2 linked regions of the Zymomonas mobilis subsp. pomaceae ATCC 29192 genome follow. The protein of the gene in region 1 interacts with the protein of each later gene in a pairwise test. Links are inferred from orthologs where the notes say so. Each region holds a gene or a part of one and is shown in the gene's direction. Other genes may lie near its edges.

Region 1 (5,956 bases):
CCCAGAGCTTTTCCAATTCATAAGAAAAATATTTGCTTAAGCTTGCCAGCCGACTCCATGCCCAAAAAGGATAGGTAAAGATAACGGCAACGACAGATGTAATCGGCGGTATCCAAAAATTACCGAATAGGAAAAAGAGACCCGATAAGAAGGGCACACCGCATCCCAAGATAGCGGTCAGTAAAATTGTTAATCGGGGCGATAAAAAGCGAAAACCAATTAATAATGTCCAAAGCGATAACAAATCTACAATCAGTTTTACGATGTTACTCGCTTCTTTTATCGAGCGATCATTCAGTAAATTATCTAATATATTGGCCTGAATTTCGACACCCGGCATAATGCCAAAAGGGGTAGGATGTAGGTCTTCAAAACCTGAAGCCGTTACCCCCACCAGAATCCTTTTACCAGCCAGAAATTCCGGCGGCACTTCATTTCGCCAAATAGCAGCCGCAGAAATAGCGGGAAAACGATTAGATGGCCCGTCATAGGTAAATAATTGTTCGGTAAGATCTTGATCTGAAAACACATGATGTTGATTATTATTATCCATTAACGCAACAAGCGCCGGCCAATAACGCCCTTTTGTCGATAAAGCGGGCCAATAACGTCGGACTATACCATCGCCATCAAAAGGTAAGCTAACATGGCCCACAGCCGTCGCTGAGGACGCAATACTAGGAACAATCGCAACCGTTTTATTATTATGCCCACCGGATTCAACCAGCATAGGTAGAAATATAGGAGCCGGACTAGTCTTCAAAGTTTTCGACAAGTCATCTCGGGCTTTAGATTCCGAAGGATCAAGAAATAAGACATTATAGCCGATTGATGTCGGATGACCGGTATTTAATTGTTTTATAAATTGGGCATGTTTATCGGGCGTCCATGGCCATGGGCCGATGGTTTTCAGAGCATTATTGTCAATTTTTACAATAAGAATCGAAGGGTCAGGTTTGTGGTAACCTAACCTGACAACAGCATCATAAAACAACAAATCTAACTGATAGGTCATCCCTGCCCAGCTGATAATAATAACAGCCAGTGTTGCAGCAAAGGAAATCAACCACCATTCAAAAGCAAGGTTATCCTTTAGCTCGGGCTCGACATAGTCTCTGGCAGAAGTATCGGGCTTTAGACTACCTAAAACATCATTCATTTTTTTGCATCGGTTCTATCCGTGAAACATGCAGTGTATGAAACGGAGATAATATTTCTCCACCGGCAGGCCATGTAGCAATAATACGCCAAGAATAATCTCCTTCCGGCAAAGAGGAAACTTTTACTGTACCTTTCTTACCCCCTAATTGATCCACTAAAGGGGTTGCTGGTTCACTTATCTTGCCAGCCACAAGCTGGAGACGGCATAGGACAGGTTCATCATCCTTGACGATCCACTGAAAAACAGCCCCCTCAGCTACAGAATAAGCGGATGTCTCTATATGACCTGTTTTATGGTCTATAGATACGACCCTTTCCTGTCCTTCTAAATCATGATTATCAACAGCTGAAAGCCTTAAATAATAATGGCCATCGGCTAATCCAGATAATAATATGTTTCCTGTAGTCGGCCAGCTTTCAGAAAGCAAATCCAAGAAATCGGCATCTCGGGCAACGGTCGCATGATAAGACTGGACATTTTGTATTACAGACAAGGGAATATCAGGATTAACTTCACGAAAAATAGTTAAACGTTTTTTAGGCATGGGGGAATCAACTAAAGGGAAGCCTTTATTTTCTTTATAATTCGTACCATACCCCCCAGGCACAGCGTATTTATGGCGACGGTTATCTACCATGACTAAACCATCTAATACTTCGATAGTATTTTCTTTTTTTTGAGCCTTATCTTTTTGCTTATAATATACTCGAAAATTTGTGCCCCGAACGGCGGCCAACGAAGCAGGGGTCGCAATATGAAAGTAGCTATCTGAACGAAATAACGGAACAGCATAAACCCGTACATGCCCTGCTTCTAACTTGAAAGAACGTTCTATCGCATCCGTTAAAGCTACTTTTCGAAGTCTTGTTATGGTTAACAGACTCATAGAAGGCATACTGACACGCGAGCCATCTGGTAACATTAAGGTTACAAAGCCGGACGCGCCCGTCTCAATCGTTGTTTGCTCGGTAACTGGACGCCCTTGCTCCAGCGTCCCTTTTTGACCATTAATATATAAAAACACTGGCCCCGATACATGCGCAACAACAGCGTTAGTAATGGTACGTCGTAAGAGACTTTTGGGAATTTGAAGATGAAAACCGGCATGTAGCGGTTGGTCAAGCGAGACTCGACTACGCCGCGCAATAGATTGTATATCGGCCATCCTATCAAAATAAAGATGGGCAATCAGGGAAAGCGTATCTCCCTCTTGAATGATATAATCGACCGTTTTTTGATTTTGGAAATGGGCAGCAGCCTTCCCCTCTTCGTTAAAAAAAACAAAAAAGAGGAAGAGGACAAGCGCCCTTATCAACATAAAAGATTTGATGCCCCTCAACTGCCACTGCCATCGCATCAATTTACTGATTGATATCTGCGGGCGTTGCTCTTTTTTCGGTTAGCCGTTCCAAGCGATAACCATAAGCATAAACAGGCGCTAATCGATAACCATTTTCAGGTCTTAAATTGAGTTTTGTTCTTATTTTCGAAATATGCGTATCCAGCGTTCTGGTTGGTAAATCAGGATTTCGCCCCCACAACGTTTCGAAAATATAACCCCGAGATAAAGGCCGATGTAAATTGCGGAATAAAAGCAAAGATAGCATGAATTCTTTGGAAGTCATGGGTATCAGTGTATCCCCTAGAGAAACCTGTTCCCGAGATAAATCAAAGGTATAATCATCATAATGCTCAATACCATCAGAAGGTGGAACAGGATAGCTACGACGGAGTACTGCTTTAACCCGTGCCAATAAGATTTCTGGCTGGACAGGTTTTACTAAATAATCATCGGCACCTGCATTAAGACCCGTAACAATGTCTTCCGCAGCAGTTCTGGCGGTAGAGAGTAAAATAGGCGGTTTGGGATCACAATGCCGATTAACCCACTCAATTATCTCGATACCGGAAAAATCAGGTACATTCCAATCAAGTAAAAGAAGGTCAACCGTTTCGCTACGGAGCATTCGTAAAAGGGCATATCCTTTATGAAAAGATCGGCAATCATAACCAGCTTCGGTGAGGATAGCGGTCAGTTGGGCGGCTGTTTCCAGATCATCATCTAGCAGGGCTATTCTCACGCCCGTTAATCTCCATTAATATAATTTATAGATTTAAAACATATCTCTACGAAGTATGCCATTTTCAAGGGGGAATATCTAAATAGGACTAACCCATTATGAAGATACTTCCTTAACCTTCTAAGAAATTATCAAAAAATGAAAGTGTTTTTATCAAAAAAAAATTTCTTAACACAGCAAGACTAGCACTTTTTTTATTCTTTCATTATCTATCAGGATATGTTTTTACCCCGACCATCCCTATTATGGCGCGATATAAAAGAGTTTGCTCGTAACCATGGACGCGTTAAACCTCTATTTGCATTAATCGCCTTTGCTTTGGCAGGGGGTATGGTCTCTATGATGTATTTCGGTTCAGAGATTAAAAAGCCAGATCCCGAGCTGATTTTCGTGCAAAATATGAATGGCCCGCGCAGCGATGCTGAAATCATAGCGAATAACCAACGGGATCAAAAAAAATTAGAAATCCGTCAGGAAGAATCTAGAAAACGTTGGCGTGAATTTGGTCAGATGTTAGGTTATCCTACTAAATAAGATAAAAATGTTCGGTAACGAAAAAGGTTATTGTTCAAAAATAACGGATTATAAAATTTGACCCATCTTGATCAAGACATCCGATGGATGCGCGCGGCTATTGCGCTTGGAGAAAGGGGAAAAGGACTAACTGCGCCCTCCCCTTCAGTCGGATGTCTTATTGTTAAAAATAACCGTTTAATAGCCAGAGGATGGACGCAAGCCGGAGGAAGGCCTCATGCCGAGGCTATGGCTCTATCCCAAGCCCAAGAATCGCTTCGTGGGGCTACGGTTTATGTCACCTTGGAACCTTGTGCCCATAAAAGTTTAAAAGGCCCAACCTGTACTGACCTTCTTGTTGATGCTTTGCCTGAAAGAATCGTTATCGCTAGCAAAGATCCCGACATGCGGACGAATGGTCAGGGGTTAGAACGTTTAAAACAAGCCGGCATTAAAGTTGAATGGGGCCTTCTGGAAAAAGAAGCCCGGCAATCCATGTCAGGCTATTTTAGTCGCCGCTTATTAGGTCGGCCTTATATCACATTAAAGTTAGCGACCTCGCTTGATGGCTGTATCGCCCTTGAAAATGGAAAAAGTCATTGGATTACCGGCGAAAGGGCAAGAGCCCATGCCCATCTCGAAAGAATGCGATCAGAACTCATTGTCGTAGGACGGGGCACATGGGAGGTCGATAATCCTCGTTTGGATGTTCGCCTTTTGGGGCTTGAACATCGCTCGCCGATAAGAGCGGTTTTAGGTCACGGCTCTTTACCGCCTGATTGGATTGGCCTTGAACAACCAACAGACGTAAGTCTTACCGCAGCCGATCACGTTTTGGTGGAAGGAGGCGCCAAAGCGGCCGCCGCTTTTATAAAAGCTGATATCGTAGATCGAATTTTATTTTATCGCGCCCCGATTTTAATCGGGGGCGGAATAGCCTCCTTAAGCGATATTGGACTTCAAAATTTAGCTGAAACCCATGGCCGTTGGTGTCATAAAGAGACAAGAATGCTTGGCAACGACCAGCTAGATGCGTACGTACGTGTTACGAATGCAACGGACGCTGATTGAGCCTCTTTTTTAGCCTATCAGCCTATTATTTACCATGCGAACGGAGCTGCCCCTAATGTTCACTGGAATTGTTACCGATATCGGTCAGATTATTTCTGCGACCCAAAAAGGTGATCGTCATATTCGGATTGCAACCGCCTATGCAATGGATGAAGTGCCAGTAGGTTCCTCTATCGCTTGTTCAGGTGTGTGCTTAACCGTTGTCGATAAAGGTACGTCTCCTAAAAATTGGTTTGATGTTACTGTATCGGGGGAATCAGTTTCAAGGACGGCGCCTGGTCGATGGGAAGAAGGCCAAAAACTTAATTTAGAACGCGCTTTAAAAATGGGCGATGAATTAGGCGGTCATATCGTCACTGGCCATGTTGATGGCGTCGGAAAAGTGCTCTCGATTACCCCAGAAGGGGATTCACAAAATTTTCTGATAGAAGCTGGCCCTGAAGTGGCCCCCCATATTGCAGAAAAAGGCTCTGTCTCTTTAGATGGCGTCTCTTTGACGGTGAATGAAGTGCAAGATGTGGATGGTAAAGTACGCTTTTTTATCAATATTATTCCCCATACTGCTGAAAAAACGACTTTAGGTCTTCTGTCAGCAGGCGATTTTGTTAATATCGAAATTGATATTCTTTCCCGTTATCTTGCGCGCATGAATGCGCTAGAAAATGTATCTGCATGAGCAACAATCTTCCGATCCGTAAAGGGTCAACAAAACGTCATCCCTTCCTGTCTTCCGTCGAAGAATTGATTGAAGAAGCAAGGAATGGCCGGATATTCATTCTTGTTGATGACGAAAATCGCGAGAATGAAGGGGATCTGGTCATACCGGCACAAATGGCTACGCCTGCGGCTATTAATTTTATGGCGACCCATGGCCGTGGCCTTATCTGTCTTGCTATGACGAAGGAGCGTATAACGAGTTTAGGTCTTGAACCTATGGCTCGGGAAAACAATGCCCCCTTACAAACTGCTTTTACCGTTTCTATTGAAGCCAAAACGGGCGTCACAACGGGCATTTCAGCAGGTGATCGTGCGCGGACAGTAGCCGTGGCTATTGATAGCGCCCGGGGTGCCGATGATATTGTTACCCCGGGGCATGTTTTTCCGCTTTCGGCTAAATCCGGCGGCGTAT
Region 2 (5,599 bases), 270 kb from region 1 along the record:
ATGAACAAAAATAAGGATTTTAGCAAGCAAAAGGCCCTATCTTTAAGAAAGGAAAAAATTGGCGCGGTAAAAAATTAGCTTAATTTATATATTTTTTATAAAATTCAACAATAAAAATATTGAAAAATTTTAATATTTTTGGGTCATTATAGCAAAAAAAAACGCGTCTATCTTTAGAATAGACGCGCTATAATAAGGAGAGGGAATTTAAAAAAAACTATGATTTAATGTCTCGCATAACTTTTTTACTTTTTGACTTAGCTTCAGATTTATGTTCCTGTGCCGAGTCTTTTAAATCCTCATATTTATCTTTTGCACTTTCTTTAAGATCTTCGAAAGTGTCTTTAACTTTGTCAATACCATCGCTTAAGGCTTCTTTGGCCGCACCCAGCGCTTTGCTAGCAGCCCCTTGAGCCTGATCCATGATACCTTTGCTCTGTAGTTCAGGATCATCGAAAGCTTTTCCGACTTTCTCTTTACCTTTACCAAGGGTTTGTTGTGCAGAGCCTTTTAATTTATCATAAGTCCCAGACATTTCGACCTCCTCAATTAATTACCTGAATTCTAGGTTAATCTACCCAAAAAGTAGATAATCCTTAGAATAAAATACGTGAGACATTTTATAGTATTAATAACGAAGAGATTGATGAGAAGGTTCCTGAAATATTGAATTTATTTTTTTAGCAATGCTTTTTACAATTTGCAGGAAACTTTATGAATTTCTGTTCATATTGATTAAAATTTTAACCTTCATTCTTAACATTAACCTTCATTCTCAACCGATTACGGAGATTATTTATGATTTACGAATTTTTACAAATTTCTATTAAGGAAGATACAGATAGTGAATTTATTGCGGCTGTTGAGAAAGCCAAACCTTTATTTTTAAATTCTCCTGGTTGCGAAGGCTTAGAATTGACGCGCTCGCATGAACATAAAGGTCGTTTTTGTTTAATTATACGCTGGGCTTCGATAGAGGCACATGTGGAAGGTTTTCGGAAATCAGATGCCCTGCCTAAATGGCGCGCTTTGGCCAACCAATATTTTGCAGAACCACCGCGGGGCGAGCATCTTATCCCCGTTTTTGAGGTTTAAATAGTAAAAGGCAGGCTTTCGCCTGCCTTTTACCATCATCGATAACTAATTGCTGAAAGATATAAGGTAAAAAATCAAATTAGACCTGCCAACGGGCTTGATGGATCGGCATACAATCGGCGTCCCATACGGCCCGCCCGATAGGCCAAACGACCTGCTTCTACCGAAGCTTTCATGGCCTGTGCCATCATGACGGGGTCCTTAGCTTCTGCGATAGCGGTATTCATCAACACCCCTTCACAACCCAATTCCATCGCAACAGCGGCATCCGAGGCGGTACCAACGCCTGCATCAACCAACACAGGCACATTAGCCCCTTCGACAATAAGACGAATCATAACCTGATTTTGTAAGCCCAATCCTGACCCAATGGGGGCCCCTAGCGGCATGATAGCTACAGCCCCGGCATCTTCTAATCTTTTAGCCATGATGGGATCGTCACTACAATAAACCATTGGCTGAAAGCCTTCTTTGACAAGCTGTTCAGTGGCTTTAAGTGTTTCGATCATATCAGGATAAAGCGTCCGAGCTTCACCTAAAACCTCTAATTTGACTAATGTCCAGCCACCCGCTTCTCTTGCTAGCCGTAAAGTTCTCAAAGCTTCATCGGCTGTAAAACAACCCGCTGTATTGGGTAAAAAACAGTATTTCTTCGGATCAATATAATCTGTCAACATAGGTGCAGAAGTATCGGTTAAATTAACACGACGCACAGCAACCGTTACAATTTCAGCACCCGAGGCGACTAAAGCAGCAGCATTTTGGGCATAGTCTTTATACTTACCCGTACCAACAATAAGCCGTGAATTGAAGGTTCGACCTGCAACTGACCAACTATCTTTGTGAGACATTATTTATTACCTCCACCAACAAAATGAACGATTTCCAGTTGATCGCCCGCTTCAATTGTCACATTGCCAAGTTCAGAACGTGGCACAATTTCAAGATTGCGCTCAACGGCTACTTTAGCAGGGTTTAAACCAATTTCTTTCGCAAGACCGGCAATTGTTGTTCCGGCTCTAACCTGATGGGGTTCACCATTAAGCTTGATATTGATGACACTATCACTCATGAAAAGCTGCCTTTGCCTGAGAAATGTTTTCTGTCCTATAAAGAGCCTTTACCCTTACTCGCAACCGGAAGTAACATTATGGCAGAAAAGCCGACAATATTTATTCTTAATGGGCCTAATCTGAACCTTTTGGGTTTAAGAGAGCCTGACATTTACGGTCATGAAACGCTTGATGACATTGCGGATAGCCTTGAAGATCGCGCTTTAGAACTGAATGTTGCGGTTGATATCCGACAATCTAACCATGAAGGCCATTTAATTGATTGGCTACAGGAAGCACAAGCTGTAAAGGCAAAAGCCGTTATCTTGAATGCAGCAGCGTATACCCATACATCTGTTGCGATTTATGATGCAATCAGAGCAATCTCGGTACCGGTGATTGAAGTTCACTTGTCGAATCCCCATGCTCGTGAGTTTTTCCGTCATAAAAGTTATGTCGGTGAAGCGGCCTTGGGGACAATTTCGGGTTTTGGCGCAAAAAGCTACCTTCTTGCGCTGGACGCCGCCGCCAAGCTCTGACATGGCAGAGTCAGTATAACTGTCCGGTTATCGTAGGCTATGTCGAATAGTTTAAAAATACCGGACAGATGGAATAATTTGATGAGCGTAAGAATGACAGAAAAACACAAAGAAGCCATGCAGGTCGATCCCGAACTGGTTAATCAACTCGCAAAATTACTCGACGAGACCAACCTAACCGAAATCGAAGTACAAGATGGTGACCGCCGTATTCGTGTCGTTCGTAACGCTACGGTCTATGCCGCCCCCACAACTATGGCCGTACCAACTGCGGCTATGCCCGCTCCCGCTGCCCCGCCCGCAGCTCCAGCCGGAGTGCCCCTTGCCGATCATCCGGGTACCGTGCATTCACCCATGGTAGGCACTGTCTATCTTGCACCTGAACCCGAAGCCTCTAATTTTATTCACGTGGGCGACAAGGTTGAAAAGGGAGCAACTTTGCTGATTGTTGAAGCCATGAAAGTTATGAATCCGATTGTTGCCCCCAAAAGTGGGGTCGTAACTTCAATTATGGTAGAAAATGCTCAGCCGGTCGAATTTGATCAGCCGCTGGTAGTAATAGAGTAACTCTGTGGCCATCAAAAAAATCCTTATCGCCAATCGTGGCGAAATCGCTCTTCGTATTCATCGCGCTTGCCATGAAATGGGCATCAGCACCGTTGCTGTCCATTCAACAGCCGATGACGAAGCCATGCATGTTCGTCTGGCAGATGAGACGGTCTGTATCGGGCCAGCACCTGCTGGTGAAAGCTATCTTAATATCCCCAATATTATTGCTGCCGCTGAAATTTCTGGCGCAGATGCGATTCATCCGGGATATGGCTTTTTATCTGAAAATGCGCGCTTTGCTGAAATTGTTGAAAGTCATGAATTAATCTGGATTGGGCCCAAGCCCGAGCATATTCGAATCATGGGCGATAAAGTCGAAGCAAAGCGGACAGCGGGTAGATTGGGTTTGCCCTTGGTGCCCGGATCAGATGGTCCTATTCATAATTTTGCTGAGGCAAAGGCAACCGCTGATGAAATCGGTTACCCGGTTCTCATTAAAGCGGCATCCGGCGGCGGTGGTCGGGGTATGAAGGTCGTCCCTTCGGAAGATCAACTTGAAGTGCTAATGGCACAAGCCAAATCAGAATCCAAAGCGGCTTTTGGCGATGATACCATTTATATGGAAAAGTATCTCAGTGCGCCCCGCCATATTGAATTCCAGATTTTCGGGGATGGAGAAGGTAAAGCCATTCACTTAGGGGAGCGTGATTGCTCCTTACAGCGTCGCCATCAAAAAGTTTTGGAGGAAGCGCCTTCCCCTGTTATTTCCGCAGAACAGCGGGCTGAAATGGGCGCAATTGTCTCCAAGGCGATGTCTGATATGGCTTATCGCGGGGCGGGTACCATTGAATTTCTTTACGAAAATGGCCAGTTCTACTTTATTGAAATGAATACCCGTTTACAAGTTGAACACCCCGTAACAGAAGCCGTTACCGGTCTCGATTTAGTGCGTGAACAAATCCGTATCGCAGAGGGTAAGGGTTTATCACGCACCCAAGATCAGATTGTATTATCAGGACATGCGATTGAATGTCGGATCAATGCTGAAGACCCTGATAATTTTACCCCGTCACCGGGTACCGTCAAAAATTATCATGTTCCTGGTGGATTTGAAGTTCGGATTGATAGCGGCCTTTACAATGGTTATACCATTCCACCCTATTATGACAGTATGATTGCTAAGCTGATCGTTCACGGGGAAACCCGTAGCGAAGCTATCAGTCGTCTTTCACGCTCTTTAGAAGAATTCATTATTGATGGTATCAAAACGACGATACCTCTTCAGCGTTCGCTTTTAGAGAAGCAAGCCTTTGTTGATGGTGACTATACCATTAAATCGCTTGAACAATGGCTAGAAGAAAAAAGTCTGAAAAAATTCTAATATTTATCCTTAGCATTCTAAAATTAATTATATGAAAAAGAGCCGTAGAAGTACGGCTCTTTTTTTGTAATATTTGGCCTAAGAAAAATTAAGACTGAGGGGGTAATAAAGGCTGTTCTGCCCCATAAGCAATAAACCCGGGATTTAGATAACCGGGCTTTCCATAGAGTAAAGCTTCACCGTCAACAGTTACAACATTGCCACCAGCGGCCAAAAGAATGGCATGTCCGGCAGCCGTATCCCATTCATGGGTTGGCGATAAACGGGGATAGATGTCGGCTTTTCCTTCTGCCAACCAGCAAAATTTCAATGAAGATCCCGCCTTTATTCTTTCTCCAACCGGTAAGCTATCCAAATAAGCCTCTGTCGCCGGATTATTATGAGAAAAAGAGGTCATAACATCTAGCTTCTCACTAGGTTGACGGGTCGTAATAGCCGTGTGATTTAAAAATTCTTGATTAGGTTCAACTTTTGCGGTCCATGCAGATTTTGCCAAGACATCGCCTCCATATATCTGGCCGGTAGCAGGCGCATAAATAACCCCCAAAATCGGCATACCCTTTTTGATGAGGGCAATATTAACCGTGAATTCATCCCGTTTATTAATAAACTCTTTGGTTCCATCGATGGGATCAACTAAAAAGAAGCTGTCTGTGTTGTACCCTTTTTTTGTTGCAGCATATTGTTCTTCCGCGATGACAGCGACACCCGGCTGCAGCTTCTTCAATCCTTCTAAAATGATAGCTTCGGCTTCCCGATCTGCACGGGTGACGGGACTGTCGTCTTCCTTAGTCATGACAGTGAAGTCACCATGATAAATTTCTAGAGCTTTTTCACCGGCCTGTAAGGCGATTTGAACTAATCCTTCCAATAAAGCGGCCTGAGGTGAAAGTGATGGTATAAGCATAAATATCTCCTTGAGGCTGAAGGCTTTTCGGAAGAAAATCCTTCTTTCCTATCTAAAGTTTCTCTAAAAATAAGTG

What was found.
Region 2: the proteins of ribD (region 1) and accC interact in binary tests that used the Escherichia coli proteins (3 or more experiments, as listed by UniProt). The link is inferred for Zymomonas mobilis subsp. pomaceae ATCC 29192 from one-to-one orthologs.

Annotation. Positions count from the first base shown.
Region 1 is NC_015709.1:845,678-851,633, forward strand. Bases 3,027-5,830 are described here. They hold ribD (bifunctional diaminohydroxyphosphoribosylaminopyrimidine deaminase/5-amino-6-(5-phosphoribosylamino)uracil reductase RibD), read left to right. Parts: upstream 3,027-3,834; coding sequence 3,835-4,827; downstream 4,828-5,830. Other genes in these bases: ZYMOP_RS03805 (response regulator transcription factor), read right to left, coding at 3,027-3,243; ZYMOP_RS03810 (hypothetical protein), read left to right, coding at 3,463-3,777; ZYMOP_RS03820 (riboflavin synthase), read left to right, coding at 4,883-5,503; ribB (3,4-dihydroxy-2-butanone-4-phosphate synthase), read left to right, coding at 5,500-5,830. Also shown: ZYMOP_RS03795 (CHASE2 domain-containing protein), read right to left, coding at 1-1,159; ZYMOP_RS03800 (FecR family protein), read right to left, coding at 1,152-2,480; more of ZYMOP_RS03805, read right to left, coding at 2,524-3,026; more of ribB, read left to right, coding at 5,831-5,956. UniProt on the Escherichia coli protein: Converts 2,5-diamino-6-(ribosylamino)-4(3h)-pyrimidinone 5'-phosphate into 5-amino-6-(ribosylamino)-2,4(1h,3h)-pyrimidinedione 5'-phosphate.
Region 2 is NC_015709.1:580,565-586,163, forward strand. Bases 2,494-5,436 are described here. They hold accC (acetyl-CoA carboxylase biotin carboxylase subunit), read left to right. Parts: upstream 2,494-3,257; coding sequence 3,258-4,616; downstream 4,617-5,436. Other genes in these bases: aroQ (type II 3-dehydroquinate dehydratase), read left to right, coding at 2,494-2,686; accB (acetyl-CoA carboxylase biotin carboxyl carrier protein), read left to right, coding at 2,780-3,253; cysQ (3'(2'),5'-bisphosphate nucleotidase CysQ), read right to left, coding at 4,705-5,436. In the rest of the region: ZYMOP_RS09195 (CsbD family protein), read right to left, coding at 218-535; ZYMOP_RS02585 (antibiotic biosynthesis monooxygenase family protein), read left to right, coding at 799-1,095; more of aroQ, read left to right, coding at 2,246-2,493; more of cysQ, read right to left, coding at 5,437-5,523. UniProt on the Escherichia coli protein: This protein is a component of the acetyl coenzyme A carboxylase complex; first, biotin carboxylase catalyzes the carboxylation of the carrier protein and then the transcarboxylase transfers the carboxyl group to form malonyl-CoA.